Regions from separate parts of the Massilia sp. LC238 genome, predicted to be linked through region 1. Evidence: predicted binding sites of a transcription regulator. Region 1 holds the regulator's gene; each other region holds the start of a gene.

Region 1 (5,543 bases):
ACGTCCGTGTCGTGGAGACCAACCTCAGACCGTGGTGTCAACCGGCGTCATGGCAGCCAAGAAGATGTCCGCTCAAAAGCGCGCCAGCTCCCGCTAACCCGGGCAAAAAAGCAGACATTTCAACTTTGCCAGAAGCGGACATTTCAACTTTGCCTTTACAGGGTGGGCGGCTATACCGGACTGGCAGATCAGTCGATAGCGCCACCGCCGCCCACGCGTTCAGGCCGCAGGTGAGCACCTCTCTGTGCTACGGAGAGTTGAACGCGTGGGCGGCAGTCATTACGCGGATTCTCCGACGCCTCAGGTGGAGCCGCCCACCCTACGGGAAACCTGCGCACTCCTTCAAAACGGCGCCACTGGCGCCGTTTTGTTTCAGCGGTTGAGCAGAGCGGTACATTGCCGCTATCATGGGATTTCCTTTTACCTCAGCCATCTGCCCATGAAGACCAAGCTGTTCCTTGCATCCCTGCTGCTGTGCGGCGCCGCCTTTGCCGGCGAGCTGGAAGACGCCAATGCCCTGTTCGAGAAGAAGGACTACGCGGGCGCGATGAAAATCTACACCAAGCTGGCCAATGCCGGCAATCCGGCCGCGCAGCAGGCGCTGGGCCAGATGTATTTCTACGGCGAAGCAGGGGAGGTCGACGAAGCCAGGGCCGTCGATCTGTTCAAGAGATCCGCCGCCAAGGGTAACAAGGTCGCGATCGACTCGCTCGAACTGATCGAGCAGCGCGTCAAGCGCCGCAAGGACATCGATTACTGGATCAAGGGCTACGACGGCGAGGACCTGAAGTCGGGCGAGTTCCGCTGCACCGCGCCGCGTATTCCCGCGATGTCGAAGGTCAATGCCGACATCGATCGTATCAGCGCGGCCGTGCAGACGTGGCAGGAGTGCTACAACAAGTACGTCACCAACCTGAACGCGTCGCTGCCGCTGACCAAGCGCGTCCCGAGCGACATCCAGAAGCTGATGAACAAGGAGGAGATGGAGAAATCGAATGCTTACCTGGCCCAGCTGCAGGAAAACCTGACCGAGGAAGCGAAGGTGGGTTCGAAGCTGGTGCTGGCGGACTACGCCGCATGGCGCTCGGCGACCGATGCCTATGTGACCGAGCACAACCAGATGGTGAAATCCGCCAAGAAGGATTCCCACTGGGCGGACAAGAAAATTCAATAAGCCGCCGGGCAAGCCGGCAGCTTGGTGGGCGCAGGCTTAGTGCCAGCTGCGCATCAGGCCGACGGCCAGGCCCTCCAGCGCGAACTCGTCTTCCGGGTTCACCTGGATCACCTTGAAGTCCGGATTCTCCGGCAGCAGCTCGACCAGGTTGCCGGTCTTGCGGTAGCGCTTGACCGTGACTTCTTCGCCGAGGCGGGCCACCACGATCTGGCCGTTCTTGGCGCTGTCGATCTTCTTGACGGCCAGGAAGTCGCCGTCGCAGATGCCGGCATCGCGCATCGACCAGCCCTTGACCTTCAGCAGGAAGTCGGGGCGCGCCGAGAACATGGCGGCGTCGACGGAGTAGGTGGCTTCGACGTGTTCCTGGGCCAGGATCGGCGAACCGGCGGCCACGCGGCCGACCAGCGGCAGCGACATCATGAGGGCGGCAGGCACCATCGGGACCTGTTCGACGGACGCGCCGACCAGGCGGATGCCGCGCGAGGTGCCCGGCGAAATCTCGATGGCGCCCTTGCGCGCCAGGGCCTGCAGGTGTTCTTCGGCCGCGTTGGCCGACTTGAAACCCAGCTCGGCCGCGATTTCGGCGCGGGTCGGCGGGAAGCCGGTGTTTTCGATCGCTTCCTTGATCAGGTTAAGGATCTGTTCTTGCCTTGCAGTGAGCTTGAGCATGGGTGTTGTACGGCATTAGTTGTAAGAGCAGACTGTATTTTTGTACAGTATTCTGATATGCGCAAGGGCAAACACAGGAAAACTGTAAAAAATTTGTGCAGTGCGTCCGTATTCGTGGCGCCGATGCCTGCTTTTCGCCGCCATCTGCCGGGCTGGGCCATGCCATGGATTCCCATCCGCCGGTTTTTCAGGCTATAATCGAAGGCTTTCCCTTCCCACACTCGTCTTGACGCCGAGGTGGGCATTTGTTTAAACGTCCTCAAGGAGTGTTGCATGCGTCATTATGAAATCGTTTTTATCGTCCACCCGGACCAGAGCGAACAAGTTCCGGCGATGATCGAGCGTTACAAGACCACGGTGACCAGCCGTGGCGGTAACATCCATCGCGTGGAAGACTGGGGCCGTCGCCAGATGGCTTACCAGATCCAGAAGCTGCCGAAGGCTCACTACATCTGCATGAACATCGAGTGCGACAACGAGACCCTGGTCGAGCTGGAAACCGCATTCAAGTTCAACGATGCCGTCCTGCGTCACCTGACCGTCAAGATGAAGAAGGCCGAAACCGCACCGTCGCCGATGATGAAGTCGGTCCAGCGCGAAGACGCAGCCAAGAGCCACCGCGCAGAAGCAGCAGCCGCTGCTCCGGCCGCCGCTGCCTAAGTTTTTCTCGGGAATTCGTAGAACGCAGTGAACCGGTTCCAGCTCATCGCGACCATCGCGGAGCGAGACGTACTGCGTTTCACCCCGGCCGGCGTCCCCATCGTGGGCGCGATCCTGATGCACGATTCGCAGCAGGTCGAGGCCGGAGTGACAAGGCAGGTCGCGTTTGAAATCCCTGCGCTCGGCGCGGGCGAGATTTCAGGCAGGCTGGAAAGCGCCGAACTCGGTGCCGCCTACCGCTTCGAAGGATTCCTCGCAAGGAAAAACCGCAACAGCAAAGCCTTGGTGTTTCACATCATTGATTTCAGTGCCGCGTAACCGTACTCGGCCTATTTAGATTACAGATACAGGAGCCTCAAAATGGCATTCGGTAAAAAGTTCGACAAAAACAAAGCTAAAGAAAAAATGAAGCGCAAGCAGCAGAACCCGCTGTTCAAGCGCAAGAAGTTCTGCCGCTTCACCGCCGCAGGCGTGGAACAGGTGGACTACAAGGACGTCGACACCCTGAAGGACTTCGTCCAGGAAAACGGCAAGATCATGCCGGCACGTCTGACCGGTACCAAGGCGCACTACCAGCGCCAGGTCGACACCGCCATCAAGCGCGCACGCTACCTCGCGCTGCTGCCGTACACCGACCTGCACAACGCTTAAATCGCGGCACGTCAGCTAGATATCCTGGAGAAAAAATATGCAAGTTATTCTGCTCGAAAAAGTCGTCAACGTCGGTAACCTGGGCGACGTCGTCAAAGTCAAGGACGGTTACGCACGTAACTTCCTGATCCCGCAAAAAATGGCACGCCGCGCCACCCAGGCCGCCGTGGCCGAGTTCGAAACCAAGCGCGCCGAACTGGAAAAAGCAGCAGCTGAAAAGCTGTCGGCAGCCCAGGCGCAAGGCGACAAGCTGAGCGGCATGACCGTCACCATCGCCCAGAAGGCGGGCGTGGACGGCCGTCTGTTCGGTTCGGTCACCAACTTCGACATCGCCGAAGCCCTGAGCAAGCAAGGTTTCCCGGTCGAGAAGTCGCAGGTTCGCATGCCGACCGGTCCGCTGAAGACCACCGGCGAATTCCCGGTCTCCGTCGCGCTGCACACCGACGTGGTTTCGGAAATCACCATCTCGGTGGTTGGCGAAGCTGCCTAAGCTGCTGTTGTATAAATGAAAAAAGCCGGGTTCTCCCGGCTTTTTTTATTCCTGGAAACTCGCCAATTATTTCAGCCGTGTGACCGGAAACGGTATAATGCCCGCCATGAATTCCCCATCCGATCCGCAAGTCGATTCCCTGCGCATCCCGCCGCATTCCATCGAAGCAGAACAGTCCGTCATCGGCGGCCTGCTGCGCGATAACGCCGCCTGGGACCGCATTGCCGACTTCATGCACGCAGAGGATTTCTACCGCTACGACCACCGCATCATCTTCGAACAGATGATCCGCCTGATCAACGCCGGCAAGCCGGCGGACGTGATCACGGTCTACGAAGCCTGCAACATGCTGGGCAAGGCCGAGGAGGTGGGCGGCCTGCAGTACCTGAACGCGATGGCGCAGAACACGCCGTCGGCGGCCAACATCCGCCGCTACGCCGAGATCGTGCGCGACCGCGGCATCCTGCGCAACCTGATCACCGTCGCCGACGAAATCTCGGGCAACGCCTTCAACCCGCAGGGCAAGGAAGTCAAGCAGATGCTTGACGAGGCCGAATCAAAGATCTTCGCCATCGCCGAAACCGGCGCCCGCGGCCAGCAGGGCTGGAACCCGATCCAGCCGCTGCTCACGCAAGTGGTCGAGCGCATCGACGAGCTGTACTCGCGCGAGAACCAGGGCGAGATCACCGGCGTGCCGACCGGCTTCATCGACCTCGACCGCATGACCTCCGGCCTGCAGCCGGGCGACCTGATCATCGTCGCCGGCCGTCCCTCGATGGGCAAGACCGCGTTCTCGGTCAACATCGGCGAGAACGTCGCGATCGAAGCCGGCCTGCCGGTAGCTGTTTTCTCCATGGAAATGGGCGGCGCCCAGCTGGCCATGCGTATGCTCGGCTCGGTGGGCCAGCTCGACCAGCACCGCCTGCGTACCGGCCGCCTGAACGACGAAGACTGGCCGCGCCTGACGCACGCCATTCAAAAGATGAACGACGCCCAGCTCTACATCGACGAGACGCCGGCGCTGAACCCGATCGAGATGCGCGCACGGGCACGACGCCTGGCGCGCCAGTGCGGCAAGCTGGGCCTGATCATCGTCGACTACCTGCAGCTGATGCAGGGCAGCCAGCCGGGCGACAACCGCGCGGCCGAGATCTCCGAGATCTCGCGAAGCCTGAAAGGCCTGGCGAAAGAGCTGCATTGCCCCGTCATCGCACTGTCCCAGCTGAACCGTTCGCTGGAACAGCGACCCAATAAACGACCCGTCATGTCCGACCTGCGCGAATCGGGCGCTATCGAACAGGACGCCGACGTTATCATCTTCCTGTATCGCGACGAGGTCTACAATCCCGACTCGCCCGATAAGGGAACCGCCGAGATCATCATCGGTAAGCAGCGTAATGGCCCGATCGGGGCGATTCGCCTTACCTGGATCGGCTCCTACACCAAGTTCGGCAACTACAGCGGCAACCTGAGCATCTATCAGGGCGATTAAGAAGCAATAAGCCGCGATTTACCACCTCGCCGCTGCCAGCCGTGGCAGCGGTCTCGAAGTCCCAAGAGATTCACAACGGAGAATAATATGTTTGGACGCCTGATGCCCCAGGAGGGCAAGTTTTTTGACCTGTTCAACCAGCACGCCGCCCTGTGCGTGAAGGGCGCGCAGGAAATGGTTGGCCTGATGACCAACTTCGACGACCTGGAAAACCGCACCCACGCCGTCGAAAGCATCGAAAAACAAGCAGACAAGATCACCTACGAATGCGTCGACCTGCTGCACAAGACCTTCATCACCCCGCTCGACCGCGATGACATCCACAAGCTGATCACCAGCATGGACGACATCCTCGACATGATGGAAGACGCGGCCCAGACGGTTTCGCTGTACGACCTGCACGCCGT
Region 2 (5,543 bases), on a different contig from region 1:
GAAGAGCGGCCCAGCACCGACATCGTCCAGGCGCTGGTGGACCTGCGCGCCGACCTGGGCGTCGTCGCCGACGTCACGGACATGCGCATGCTGCAGACGCACCTGGTGGCCAGCGACCAGCTGGTGGTGCTGGTGGGCCGTTCGCACCGCCTGGCCGGGCAGGCGCAGGTGAGCTTTGCCGATATCCTCGCCGAGCCGATCGTGGGCATGGCCGACACCGCGTTGGAGACGCACCTGGCGGAACGGGCGGCGCGCCTGGGCCGCCAGCTCGACTACCGCATCCAGTTGCGCAATACCGGGCAGGTGGCCAGGTACGTCGAGGCGGGCATCGGCATTTCGATCCTCTCCCGTGCCCTGGCCGCAACGATCGAACGCGACCTGGCCGTCCTGACCCTGTCCGAAGCCTGGGCGGCCAGGCAGCTCTACCTGTGCGCGCGCGACTTCTCCGCGCTGACCCCGCATGCCGGCCTGCTGGCGCGGCAACTGCTGGAGCAGGTGCCGGAATAATCGCCGAGCGCACCGGGCAGCCGCTGAGCCGGATCGAGAAGGATTCGGACCGCGACAATTTCATGTCGGCCGGGCAGGCGGCGGAGTATGGCTGATCGACCGGGTGCTGGACGAGCGCCCATGAAAAAACCGCGGCCCCGGTGTGGACCGGGGCCGCGGTTTCGTTCAAACAAACCTTACGGCTTCTTGGCCGCCGCTGTCGATTCCGCCCTCGCAGAATCGTCTTTCGGCCAGGCCACGCCGAGCCAGGACGCGTTCAGCGCCTTCTGCGCGCCGGTCGCCTTGTCCGCGACCTTCAGCTTGGCCTTGCCTTTCGGCTGCTGCAGCGGGGTGAGCTGCTTTTCCACCAGCTCGTCGCGGCGGAACAGGTGCACCTTGAACGGGGCGGTCTTCACCAGCGACATCTTGTCGCCGATGTCCTTGGCGGACACGCGCAGGCCGTTCACGGCCACCAGGGTGTCGCCCGAGACCACGCCGGCCTTCCATGCCGGGCTGTCGCGCTCGACGACGGTGACCACCGCCGGGTCGCTGCCGTCGCGCAGGGTCCAGCCGGCCCACCATTCGGTCTTCTGCTCCTGGTCCTTCGGCACGTCGGCGATCTTCTGCAGGCCGACCTGGGCCAGCAGGGTGTCGAACGGGATCTCTGTGGTGCCGTCCACGTACTGGGCCCACCAGCCGCTCCAGTCCTGGCCGCTCACGCTGCGCAATGCCGCCAGCACGGCCGGCACGTCGTAGCCGCCCTGGGCGGTCGAGTGCTTCTCGAACAGGATGCGGTGCATGTCCTCGAGGCCGCGCTTGCCGCCGGTCTGGCGGCGCAGCTCGATGTCCATCATCAGCGCCAGCACCTGGCCCTTGGAATAGATGTTGACCGAGGCGTTGCGTGCGCGCTCGCCGCCGACGGCGATCCACTCGTCGAAGCTGGCGTCGGCCGCGCTCTGCTGGAAGCGGCCCGGCTGGTGCAGGTAGTCGTCGATCAGCTTGGCGTAGCCTTCGAGGAACTCGTCGCGCTTCTGCAGGCCGGCGCGCAGGACGATCAGCTCGTCGTAGTAGGAGGTGTGGCCTTCGGCGACCCACAGCAGGCGATTGTAGTTCTCGTTCTGGTAGTCGTAGGGCACCATCTCCTTCGGACGGTAGGCCTTGACGTTCCAGGTGTGATAGAACTCGTGCGCGGCCACGCGCAGGAAGTTCAGGTAGTCCTTGCGCGGCGCGAAGGTCCAGCGGGATTTCTGGATGACGGTGGAATTGGCGTGCTCGGTGGCGCCGCCGACGCCGTCGGTGGCGTGGACGATGAACAGGTAGCGCTGGAACGGATACTGGTTGCCGTACATCTTCGCGGTCTCGACGACGATCTTCTTCAGGTCGGTCATCATCTGCTTGCCGTCGTGGTTGCCGCGGCCCCAGATCGCCAGCTCGATGCTGCGGCCATCCACCTTGTCGGTGTAGAACTCGTGGATGCCGGTCTCGATCGGCGCGTCGATCAGCACGTCGTAGTTCGGCGCCACGAAGCAGTGGTCGCAGTTGCCCGAATCCATGCCCGAACGCGACTTCCAGCCCTGCGGCACGTCCAGCTTGACCGCTACCTTCTCCTTGCGGAAGGGCGCGGCGTAGACGAACACGCCGCTGGCATCCAGGTAGGCGTGGGTGTCGTCGATGTGGCGGGTGCGCTCGCCCAGCAGGTTGGCGTACAGCTCGTACTGCACCGTCACCGCGTCGCCTGGGCGGGTAGAGACCTGCCAGGTGCCCTTGTCGGTCTTGGAGACCGGCAGCGGCTGGCCCTTGGCGTCGAAGGCCTTGAACAGGCGCACGCCGTTGGCGAGGTTGAGCATGTTGTAGCGGCCGGTGCGCCAGTTCGGCATTTGCACGTCGAGCGTGGTGCCGGTGGCTGCCGGGAAGGTGGCGCGCACTTCGGCCAGGTGCTGTGCCGCATCGGTAATGCGCAGCTGGTAATCGACGTCGGCGCGTGCGGTGGCACTGGCGCCGAGCAGGATCAAGGGGAGGGCGTAGGTCAGGAGTTGTGGTTTCATGTCCGCAGGATGGATGAGCTCCGGTAGAGCGTGCGCGGAAGTGTATACCAGCTCGCGGACGGGGGACAGCCCTTGCTGGCGGCGTCAATACGCCCTGGCCATGCGAAAAAAGGCCGCGCCCTGTTACAGGGCGCGGCCTTTCCGGGACTGATCCTGTGTCGTATCAGTTGCTCAGCAAGACCTGTGCGATCAGACCGGTGGCGATGGCGGCCAGGATGTAGTCGTTACCGGCGCGGACCCAGTGGTGGCCGCGCGGCGGCGCGCTCAGGTGGCGGTCGCGCCAGTCGGTGACGACGTAGCGGCTGTCGCGGTATTCCTTGCTCAGGTGCTGGCCGCGGCGCAGGTCGTGGCGCGGTCCGGCGCCGCGCCGGTCGTCGCGATGGAACTGGCGGGCGTCGTAGTAGCGATCATGATTGCGGTCGTTGGCGCGCTGGTTGGCGTTGCCGCGTGGGCCGTCATGGCGGTCATTGTCATAGCGGCCGTTGTCATGCTTGTCGCCACGGCGGCTGTCCTGCCCATAGGCGTTGCCGTTGCGGCCGTCGTGGCCATGGTCGCCGCGCTGGGCGAACGCGCTGCCGCTGGCAGTCAGGGTAAGGGCGATCAGTGCCGATGCGATCAAACGTGGTTTCATGCTGTTCTCCTGGTGACGCGGTGTGCTTTCGCGATGTGTCCATTACACCGCAAACCGGGCCGACAGGTGAAGCCAGGCAGTAAGGAATGCTACCAAACGTATCAGGGCCGCCCGGTCGATTCAATGAGCGCGGCCGGCTCCGTGCGGCCGCCGACCAGGATGGCCCCGTCTTCTGCCCGGGTCCTGATGATGCATGAATGGCCGGTGGCGCGTCCCTGTCTCAGTACGATGCCATGTCCCAGCAGCGCGGTGAGCGCACCCGCCGCCACGCCGGTGGCACTGTCTTCCAGGGCCGGGTCGAGATGGTTGAAGTTGCGGCCTTCGAAGCGGCCGTCGGGAAGGCGGCACCAGGCATAGATGCCGTTGATGCCGGCCTCCTTGCTCCATGCCGTGATCGCTTCCAGGTCCGGCCGCAGGCCAAGCAGCGTGGCGGAGTCCGGCACCTCGACCAGCAGCTTCGGGCTGCCGACCGAAGCGACGCGCGGCGGCGATGCCGGCACGAAGCCGGGCGCCGCGAGCAAGTGCTCCAGCAAGCCGCTTGCCAGCACCGGCTGCGCCACTTCCTGCGCCTGCAGGCGAACATAGAAGGCATGATCGCCGCGCAGCAGCGCGAGCCGCTGGCCGCGCATCGCCGTCGTCACCGAAAGCAGGGCGGCATCGGGATGGCGCCCGAACAGCACGTGCGCCACGGCCAGCGTGGCGTGCAGGCACAGCGGGCTGCGCATGTGCGGGTAATAGAAATCGACCACCTCGCCGTCGAGGAAGACGCAGGTGGTGTTGCGTGATTGCGCCAAGGCGCGGCGCGCTTCCTCGTTCGCTTGGCCGCCTTCGATCACGAGGGCCGGGTTGCCGTCGCCGGCATGTTCGCCAAAACAGCTCAGTGCACGAATCTGCATGCGTTTCTCCTTGTCGAGCGGGAAGTCTCGGTTATACTGTGTTTTTATACAGTATTGCCGGTTTGTCCAGCATTGTATCCCGTTCGCCCATACCCTGCCGATGACCGATCCGCTTTCTCCGCCACCACAGGTTTTGCCTCCGTATGCGGAGCTGTTCTGCCTGTCGAACTTCTCCTTCCTCGAAGGAGCCTCGCATGCGGAGGAACTGGTGGCGCGCGCGGTCCAACTCGATTATTTTGCCCTGGCACTGACCGACGAATGCTCGCTGGCCGGGGTGGTGCGCGCCCATGCCGAGGCCAAGAAGGCCGGCCTGCACCTGGTGATCGGCGCCCACTTCCACCTGAAGCACGCGGACGGCAGCCCGGCGCTGTCGCTGGTGCTGCTGGCCAAGAACCGTAACGGCTACGGCAACCTTGCGGAGCTGATCACCCTGGGCCGCACCCGCAGCGAGAAGGGGACCTACTTCCTCACCCCGGACGACCTGGCCCGGCCCGTGCCTGCGTACGCGCACCTGAAGCACATGCCCGACTGCCTGGCGATCCTGCTCCCCGCTTATCCCTCGCACGAAGCAGCGGACGTCGACCGCCTGCACGGGCAAGCCGCCTGGATGGCGAGCACCTTCCCGGGCCGCGCCTGGCTCGGTCTGGTCCTGCTGCACCGCGCCTTCGACGAACCGCACCGCGAGGCGGTGGAAGAGGTGGGCTGGCAGCACGGCCTGCCGATCACGGCGCTCGGCCACGTGGTGATGCACGTGCGCTCACGTAAACCCCTGCAGGACACGCTCACCGCCACCCGCCTGAAGAAGCCGGTGGCCGAATGCGGTTATGGCCTGGCCCAGAACGCCGAGCAGCACCTGCGGTCGCGCCTGCGCCTGGCCAACATCTACGGCCGCGAGGCATTGGCCGAGACGCTGCGCATCGCGCGCCTGTGCACCTTCTCGCTGGATGAGCTGCGCTACGAATATCCCGACGAAGTGATCCCGCCCGGCATGGATGCCACCAGCTTCCTGCGCCAGGAAACCTATGTCGGCGCGCACCGGCGCTTCCGCGAGGGCATTCCGGCCAAGGTGCAGGCGCAGGTCGAGCACGAACTGCAGCTCATCGCCGAGATGAAGTACGAACATTACTTCCTCACCGTATACGACATCGTGCGCTTCGCACGCTCGCAACATATCCTGTGCCAGGGGCGCGGCTCGGCCGCCAATTCCGCGGTGTGCTACTGCCTCGGCATCACCGAGGTCGACCCGGCGCGCGCCAGCCTGCTGTTCGAGCGCTTCATCTCGAAGGAGCGCAACGAGCCGCCCGATATCGACGTCGACTTCGAGCACCAGCGCCGCGAGGAAGTCATCCAGTACATCTATGCGAAATACGGGCGCGAGCGGGCGGCGCTGGCGGCGGTGGTGATCAGCTACCGTCCCAAGAGCGCATTGCGCGACAGCGGGCGTGCGCTCGGCATCGACCTGGCCATCGTCGAGAAGGTGGCCAA
Region 3 (5,543 bases), on a different contig from region 1:
CCGCGAGCGGCTGGCGCAGGCGCTCGACCACGCGCGCAGCCGCAGGCCGCAGCCGCAGCAGCTGCAGGCGGTGGTGCAGGATGCCGCCCAGCGCCGCGGCTACCTGGAGCGGGTCCTGATCAAGGATGGGGCGCGGGTGCACGTCGTCGCCAGCAGCACCATCGACTACATCGAGGCGCAGGACGACTACGTGCAGGTGACGGCGGCCGGCAAGGCCTGGCTGAAGAACCAGCGCCTGTCCGAACTCGAGGCCCAGCTCGACCCGCAGGTGTTCATCCGCATCCACCGCTCCTGGATCGCCAACCTCGGATCGATTGCGCGCATCGAACCGGCCAGCAAGGACAACCATTGCGCCGTGCTGAAGGACGGCACCCGGCTGCCGATCAGCCGCAGCGGCTACCAGAAGCTGCGCGACATGATGCGCTAGGGGGCGGCGGCGTCCACGTCCCACCAGGCGGGCAGCAGGGCGCGCACTTCCGGGCGGCCAAAGCGGTCGTCGATCAGCCAGACCACGCCACGGTCCGTCTCGGTACGGATCACGCGCCCCGCCGCCTGCACCACCTTCTGCATGCCGGGATACAGATAGGTGTAGTCGTAGCCGGCCCCGAACATCGCCTGCATCCGCTCGCGCAACTGCTCGTTCACCGGGTTCACCTGGGGCAGGCCGAGCGTGGCGACGAAAGCGCCGATCAGGCGATCCCCCGGCAGGTCGATGCCTTCGCCGAAGGAGCCGCCCAGCACCGCGAACCCGACGCCGCGACCGCCCGGCGTGAAGCGATCGAGGAAGGCGGCGCGTTCCGCCTCGCTCATGCGCCGCTCCTGGCGCCAGCTTGGGACCTCCGGATGGCGTGCCTGGAGTTCCTCCAGCACCTGTTCCAGGTAATCGAAGCTGCTGAAGAATGCCAGGTAGTTGCCGGGGCGCTCGGCATACTGGCGCGCGACCAGGTCGGCGATCGGCCGCAGCGAGGTGGTCCGGTGCTGGTAGCGGGTCGAGATGCCGCCGGCGATGTGGACCTCGAGCTGGCTTGCACTGAACGGCGAGGCGACGTCGGCCCAGGCGGTGTCGGGCGGCATGCCGAGCAGGTCGCAGAAGTAGTGCCAGGGACTGAGCGTGGCCGAGAACAGCGTCACCGAACGGGCCAGCGCGAAGCGCGGCGCCAGGAAGGGCGCCGGCACCACGTTGCGGATGCTGATGGTGGAATCCTTGACGCCGGCGCGCGCCAGGTCGCACAGCGAATGCTCGCCGAAGGATTCGGCCAGGCGCAGGAATGCCAGGGCGTCGAAATGGAAGCGCTGCAGTTCCGGGTCGAGCGGACCGGGGACTTCCACCAGGAAGTCGTTCACGGTGCTGGTGGCGTTCTGCAGCGCGTCCAGCAGCTTGGCCGGCACTTCGGGCAGGACCTGGTAGGGTGCCTGGGGCAGCGGCGCCTCCTTGTCGACGCCGCTCCAGGCGCGGCCCACCCGTTCCAGGGCTTTCTTGACGACCCCGGGCGCGTTGGCGCGCGCGGCGCGCAGCTGGCCGCGCTCCAGTTCCAGGCTGTACATCGCGCGGGCACGCGACACCATGTTGTGGGCTTCGTCGACCAGCACGCTGGTCTTCCAGCCGCGCTCGAGCGCCAGCGCGTAGAGCATGGCGCTGCCGTCGAAATAATAGTTGTAGTCGCCGACCACCATGTCGGCCCAGCGCGCCATTTCGCTGCCGAGGTAGTAGGGGCAGACTTCATGGGCAAGGCCCACTTCGCGCAGGGCGTCGCGGTCCAGCAGGGCCACCTGGGCGGCGGCCGCGCGTGCGGCCGGCAGGCGGTCGTAGAAGCCCTTCGCCAGCGGGCAGGCGTCGCCCTGGCAGGCCTTGTCCGGATGCTCGCAGGCCTTGTCGCGCGCTGTCAGTTCGAGCACCCGCAGCGGCACCGTGGCGCCGGCGCCCAGGCTGGCGGCGGCATCGAGCGCGAGGCGCCGGCCCGGGGTCTTGGCCGCCAAAAAGAAGACCTTGTCGAGGCCCTCTTGCGGCATCGCCCTCAGGACCGGGAACAGGCTGCCGACAGTCTTGCCGATGCCGGTCGGCGCCTGCGCCAGCAGGCAGCGCCCGCTGATGTTGGCGCGGTAGACGTTTTCCGCCAGCTGGCGCTGCCCGGGGCGGAAATCCGCATGCGGGAAGCGCAGTGCGCCCAGCGCCGCGTCGCGCGCCGTGCGGTGCGCCGCTTCGCTGGCAGCCCAGTTCGAGAAGCGTTCGCAGAGTTCGGTGAACAGGGCGGCAAGATCTTGCGCGCTCCGGGTTTCGCGCAGCACGGTTTCCTGGCCGCTGCCGATGTCGTAGTAGACCAGGGCCAGGTTGACGCTGTCCATCCCGAGCTGGCGGCACAGCAGATGGCCGTAGACCCGTACTTGCGCCCAGTGCAGGTGGCGGTGGTTGTCGGGAATGGCGTCGAACTTGCCGCGGTGGGTCTTGATCTCTTCGACCAGGTTCCGGTCCGGGTCGTAGCCGTCGGCGCGTCCGCGCACGTGCAGGTCGCCCCAGCTTCCTTCGAGCGATACCTCGGTGCGGTAGTTCTCGCCGCGCCGGCTAGTCACGACCGCATGGCCATTGATGCCTTCCTGGGCGGTGGGCGAGGGCGTGAAGCGCATGTCGAGGTCACCCTGCTTGGCGGTGAACTCGCACAGGGCGCGTACCGCGACACTGTAGTGAAGGCCGACATTCAAGCGGCCTGCTCCCACTGGAGGTAGCACACCGATACCGGCATCCCGTGCGTCGAACAGTAATCGATCCAGCGCAGCTGGTTGTCCTGCAGGCGGTCGCCCGGACCCTTCACCTCGATCATGGTGTAGCGGTTTTCCGCCGGCCAGAACTGGATCAGGTCGGGAAAGCCCGTGTGGTTGGCCCGGACGTCCGCCAGGATCCGTTCGCACCATTTGCGCAGGTGTTGCGGCGGGATGCAGGCCAGCGCCAGCTCCAGCACTTCCTCGCTGATTGCGCCCCAGTAGACGAAAGGCGAGGCGATGCCCGCTTTCTCGCGGTAGTGGGCGCGGATGGTGTCGCGGTAGCTGCCGTCGTCCAGCCGCGCCAGGCAGGCATCGAACTCGGCCTGGCGGCGCAGGTGGAAGTCCGGGCTGTGCAGATCGGCCGGGCCGCGGTGGAAGGGGTGGAAGAAGGCGCCGGGAATGGCGGCGAAGATCGCCGGCCAGCACAGCAGGCCGAACAGGGAGTTGGCCAGCGCGTTCTCGACGTAGAACACGGGCGCGTCCTCGCTGGCGAGGTGATCGCGCACCACGCCCTCGACCCAGCGGTCTTCCACCGGCATCGGCAGGGACAGGTCGAGGCGCTCGACGAGCGGCTTGCGGGCCGGCAGCCTGGCATGGCCGAGGCGGCGCGCCAGGCGCGGCCCGATGCGCATCAATTGCTGGCGCTCGGACTCGCTTTCCGGCGCGGCCTGGGCCACCTGGAACAGCGCATAGGCTTCATCGAAGCGCTCGTGCTTTTCCAGCACGCGGATGGCGCGTCCGCGCGCACCGAGGAAGCGGCAGCGCGCATAGACGGCGTAGGCATTGTCCCAGTCCTTGAGCTTTTCAAAACCCTGGCCGATCTGGAACAGCAGCTTCTCGCGCCGGCTCACCAGCCAATCGTTGTCGAACACATGGGCGGGCAGGTCGCGCAGCACCTCGTCGAGCGGCTCGCCGGCGTAGAAGCGCTCCTTGCAGGCGTGCAGGAGGATGTAATGCTCGACGTCGGCGCGCGAGCGGAAACCGCGCGAGGCTTGCGAGATCTCGACCTGCTCGAAGCGGAACATGCCGAGGTCGGACAGCACGAATTCGGTCCAGTCCTGGGCCAGGTTGCCGAAGAAGATCAGGCGCAGCCGGTCGCACAGCGGCTTGACCCCGATGCGCAGCGCGAGATCGGCGCAGTCGCGGTACCACGCGGAGAACGCCCGGCTGTCGGCGAATTGCTCGCGCAGCGCGTCCAGCTGCTCGCCCTTGCGCGCGTTCTTGTGCGGCAACTGCGGACCGAAGGCGCTGGCGATCTCGGGCTTGGACAGCAGGTCGAACAGCTCGTCGAGCGAGATGACCGGGTCGGCCTCGACCCAGCCGGTGGCAAGCAGCTCGCGCGCGGCCTCGACCGGACAGCCAATCTCGGCATACACCAGCTTACTGGCGCGGAACAGATTCCCCTTGCGCATGACCATGCGCACGAACAGGGCGCGTGCAGGCTGCGGCAGCGTGGGAAAGGCGGCAAGGAAGGCGAGCTCGTCGTCGACCAGCAGGTCGCGATAGCGCTCGCCGATCCAGTCGAGGACGCGCTGGAAGTTATCCAGATAATAAAACTCGTTTTCCAGAACCCTGATCATGTCATGACGCCATACTGTGCTTTCGTACAGTATAGCGCCACGTGGGGGCAATAACCCAGCAGTAAGCCGCTTTTCGGCGGACTTTCAGCCCGGTTGCGGACTTTTCGCCACGCTACTGGCTGGGCGGGCGCGACTGGCAGGCATTGTTCGGGCACAGCAGCTCGGTCATTTGCGAGCCTTCGGGCGCGTGCCCGTTGGCGTGCACGATGACGGCCGAGATCAGCGCGACGTCGGCATCGACCGGGGCTTCCGGGCTCCTGGCCGGGTTCACGCCACGCTGGGCCTTCGCCTGGGACGGCTTGACGGCGCTTTTCGCCACCACGACCTGCCTGGACTTGGCCGGCGCGGCCGCTGGACGCGGGACCGGCCTGGCCTCGGCCGCCGCCGGCGCCGCTGGACGGGCAGGGGGACTCGCCTTCGCCACCGATCGTGGGGGCACGGCCGCCGCGGGAAGCGGAGAGACCGGGGTGGCGCGCGCCGGCGTGGTGGATGTTTCCGCAGCGGGCTTTTCGGGTGCCGACTTGAGCAGGCGCAGCGGCGGGACCGCCTCGGCCGGCGGCGCCTGGTCCACGATGAGCGCGGCGCCGGCCGGCTGGTTGTCAGGCGCGGTTGCGGCCGGGGCCATCGCGACCTGCAGGATCGTCGCCGCTCCCGCTGGACTGTCCCCCGGCGCCGGGGCACTGCGCCGTGGCGCCTGTTCCGCTTCGGCCAGCACCGACTCCTGTACTTCGGGCCGCAGGCCGTCGTTGTTGGCCGCCATCCAGATCAGTGTACCGGTCAAGGCCAGCGCCAGCATCGCGCTGGCGCCGTACCACGCCAGCCGTATGCCCGAAGTACCGGCCTTGCGCTTGCGCGCCGGCTCGCGTTCGAGCATCGCCAGGATGCTGTCCTCGCCGGAGGTCGCGGTGCGGCGAGGCGACATCAGGTTCGGACGCATGGACGGGGATTGATTTTCGTCTGTAGGCCGCACGGCATTACTCCTAAGATTGGTTCTCCCAATTCTGATTAGAAACAATCTTGGAGGAAGCGATGCTGATTTTCCAGGTCTTCGACAAGGGCGTGATGGACGATGCCGAAGGGCGCCAGATCGACTTTCGCAACACCATCATCATCCTGACCTCGAACGTGGGCTCGAGCCAGATGATGGCGGCCTGCCTGAACAAGCCCTTGAGCGAGGTGCCGACGCCGGAGCAGCTGGCGGAACTG

Evidence for each region. Region 1 encodes LexA, which represses DNA repair genes until DNA is damaged. Its sites were predicted from a motif close to ACTGTATNNNNATACAGT; they were not measured.
Region 2: a site for LexA is predicted at 4,094-4,111, ahead of FG94_RS17350 (error-prone DNA polymerase). Genes of this name have one in related genera too.
Region 3: a site for LexA is predicted at 4,351-4,368, ahead of FG94_RS15820 (VRR-NUC domain-containing protein). Genes of this name have one in related genera too.

The regions. Positions count from the first base shown of each region.
Region 1 is NZ_JNNN01000008.1:16-5,558, forward strand. It holds gene FG94_RS02245 (tetratricopeptide repeat protein) at 440-1,174, shown strand; gene lexA (transcriptional repressor LexA) at 1,211-1,843, opposite strand; gene rpsF (30S ribosomal protein S6) at 2,117-2,503, shown strand; gene priB (primosomal replication protein N) at 2,531-2,821, shown strand; gene rpsR (30S ribosomal protein S18) at 2,864-3,154, shown strand; gene rplI (50S ribosomal protein L9) at 3,192-3,644, shown strand; gene FG94_RS02275 (replicative DNA helicase) at 3,751-5,136, shown strand; gene FG94_RS02280 (DUF47 domain-containing protein) at 5,224-5,543, shown strand, end outside.
Region 2 is NZ_JNNN01000065.1:107,410-112,952, forward strand. It holds gene FG94_RS17330 (LysR substrate-binding domain-containing protein) at 1-507, shown strand, start outside; partial or broken gene FG94_RS28635 (ATP-dependent Clp protease proteolytic subunit) at 501-631, shown strand; gene FG94_RS17335 (M61 family metallopeptidase) at 684-2,531, opposite strand; gene FG94_RS17340 (RcnB family protein) at 2,695-3,162, opposite strand; gene FG94_RS17345 (PhzF family phenazine biosynthesis protein) at 3,264-4,058, opposite strand; gene FG94_RS17350 (error-prone DNA polymerase) at 4,159-5,543, shown strand, end outside.
Region 3 is NZ_JNNN01000054.1:3,443-8,985, forward strand. It holds gene FG94_RS15810 (LytTR family DNA-binding domain-containing protein) at 1-427, shown strand, start outside; gene FG94_RS15815 (ATP-dependent DNA helicase) at 424-2,697, opposite strand; gene FG94_RS15820 (VRR-NUC domain-containing protein) at 2,694-4,337, opposite strand; gene FG94_RS15825 (hypothetical protein) at 4,450-5,274, opposite strand; partial or broken gene FG94_RS15830 (AAA family ATPase) at 5,370-5,543, shown strand, end outside.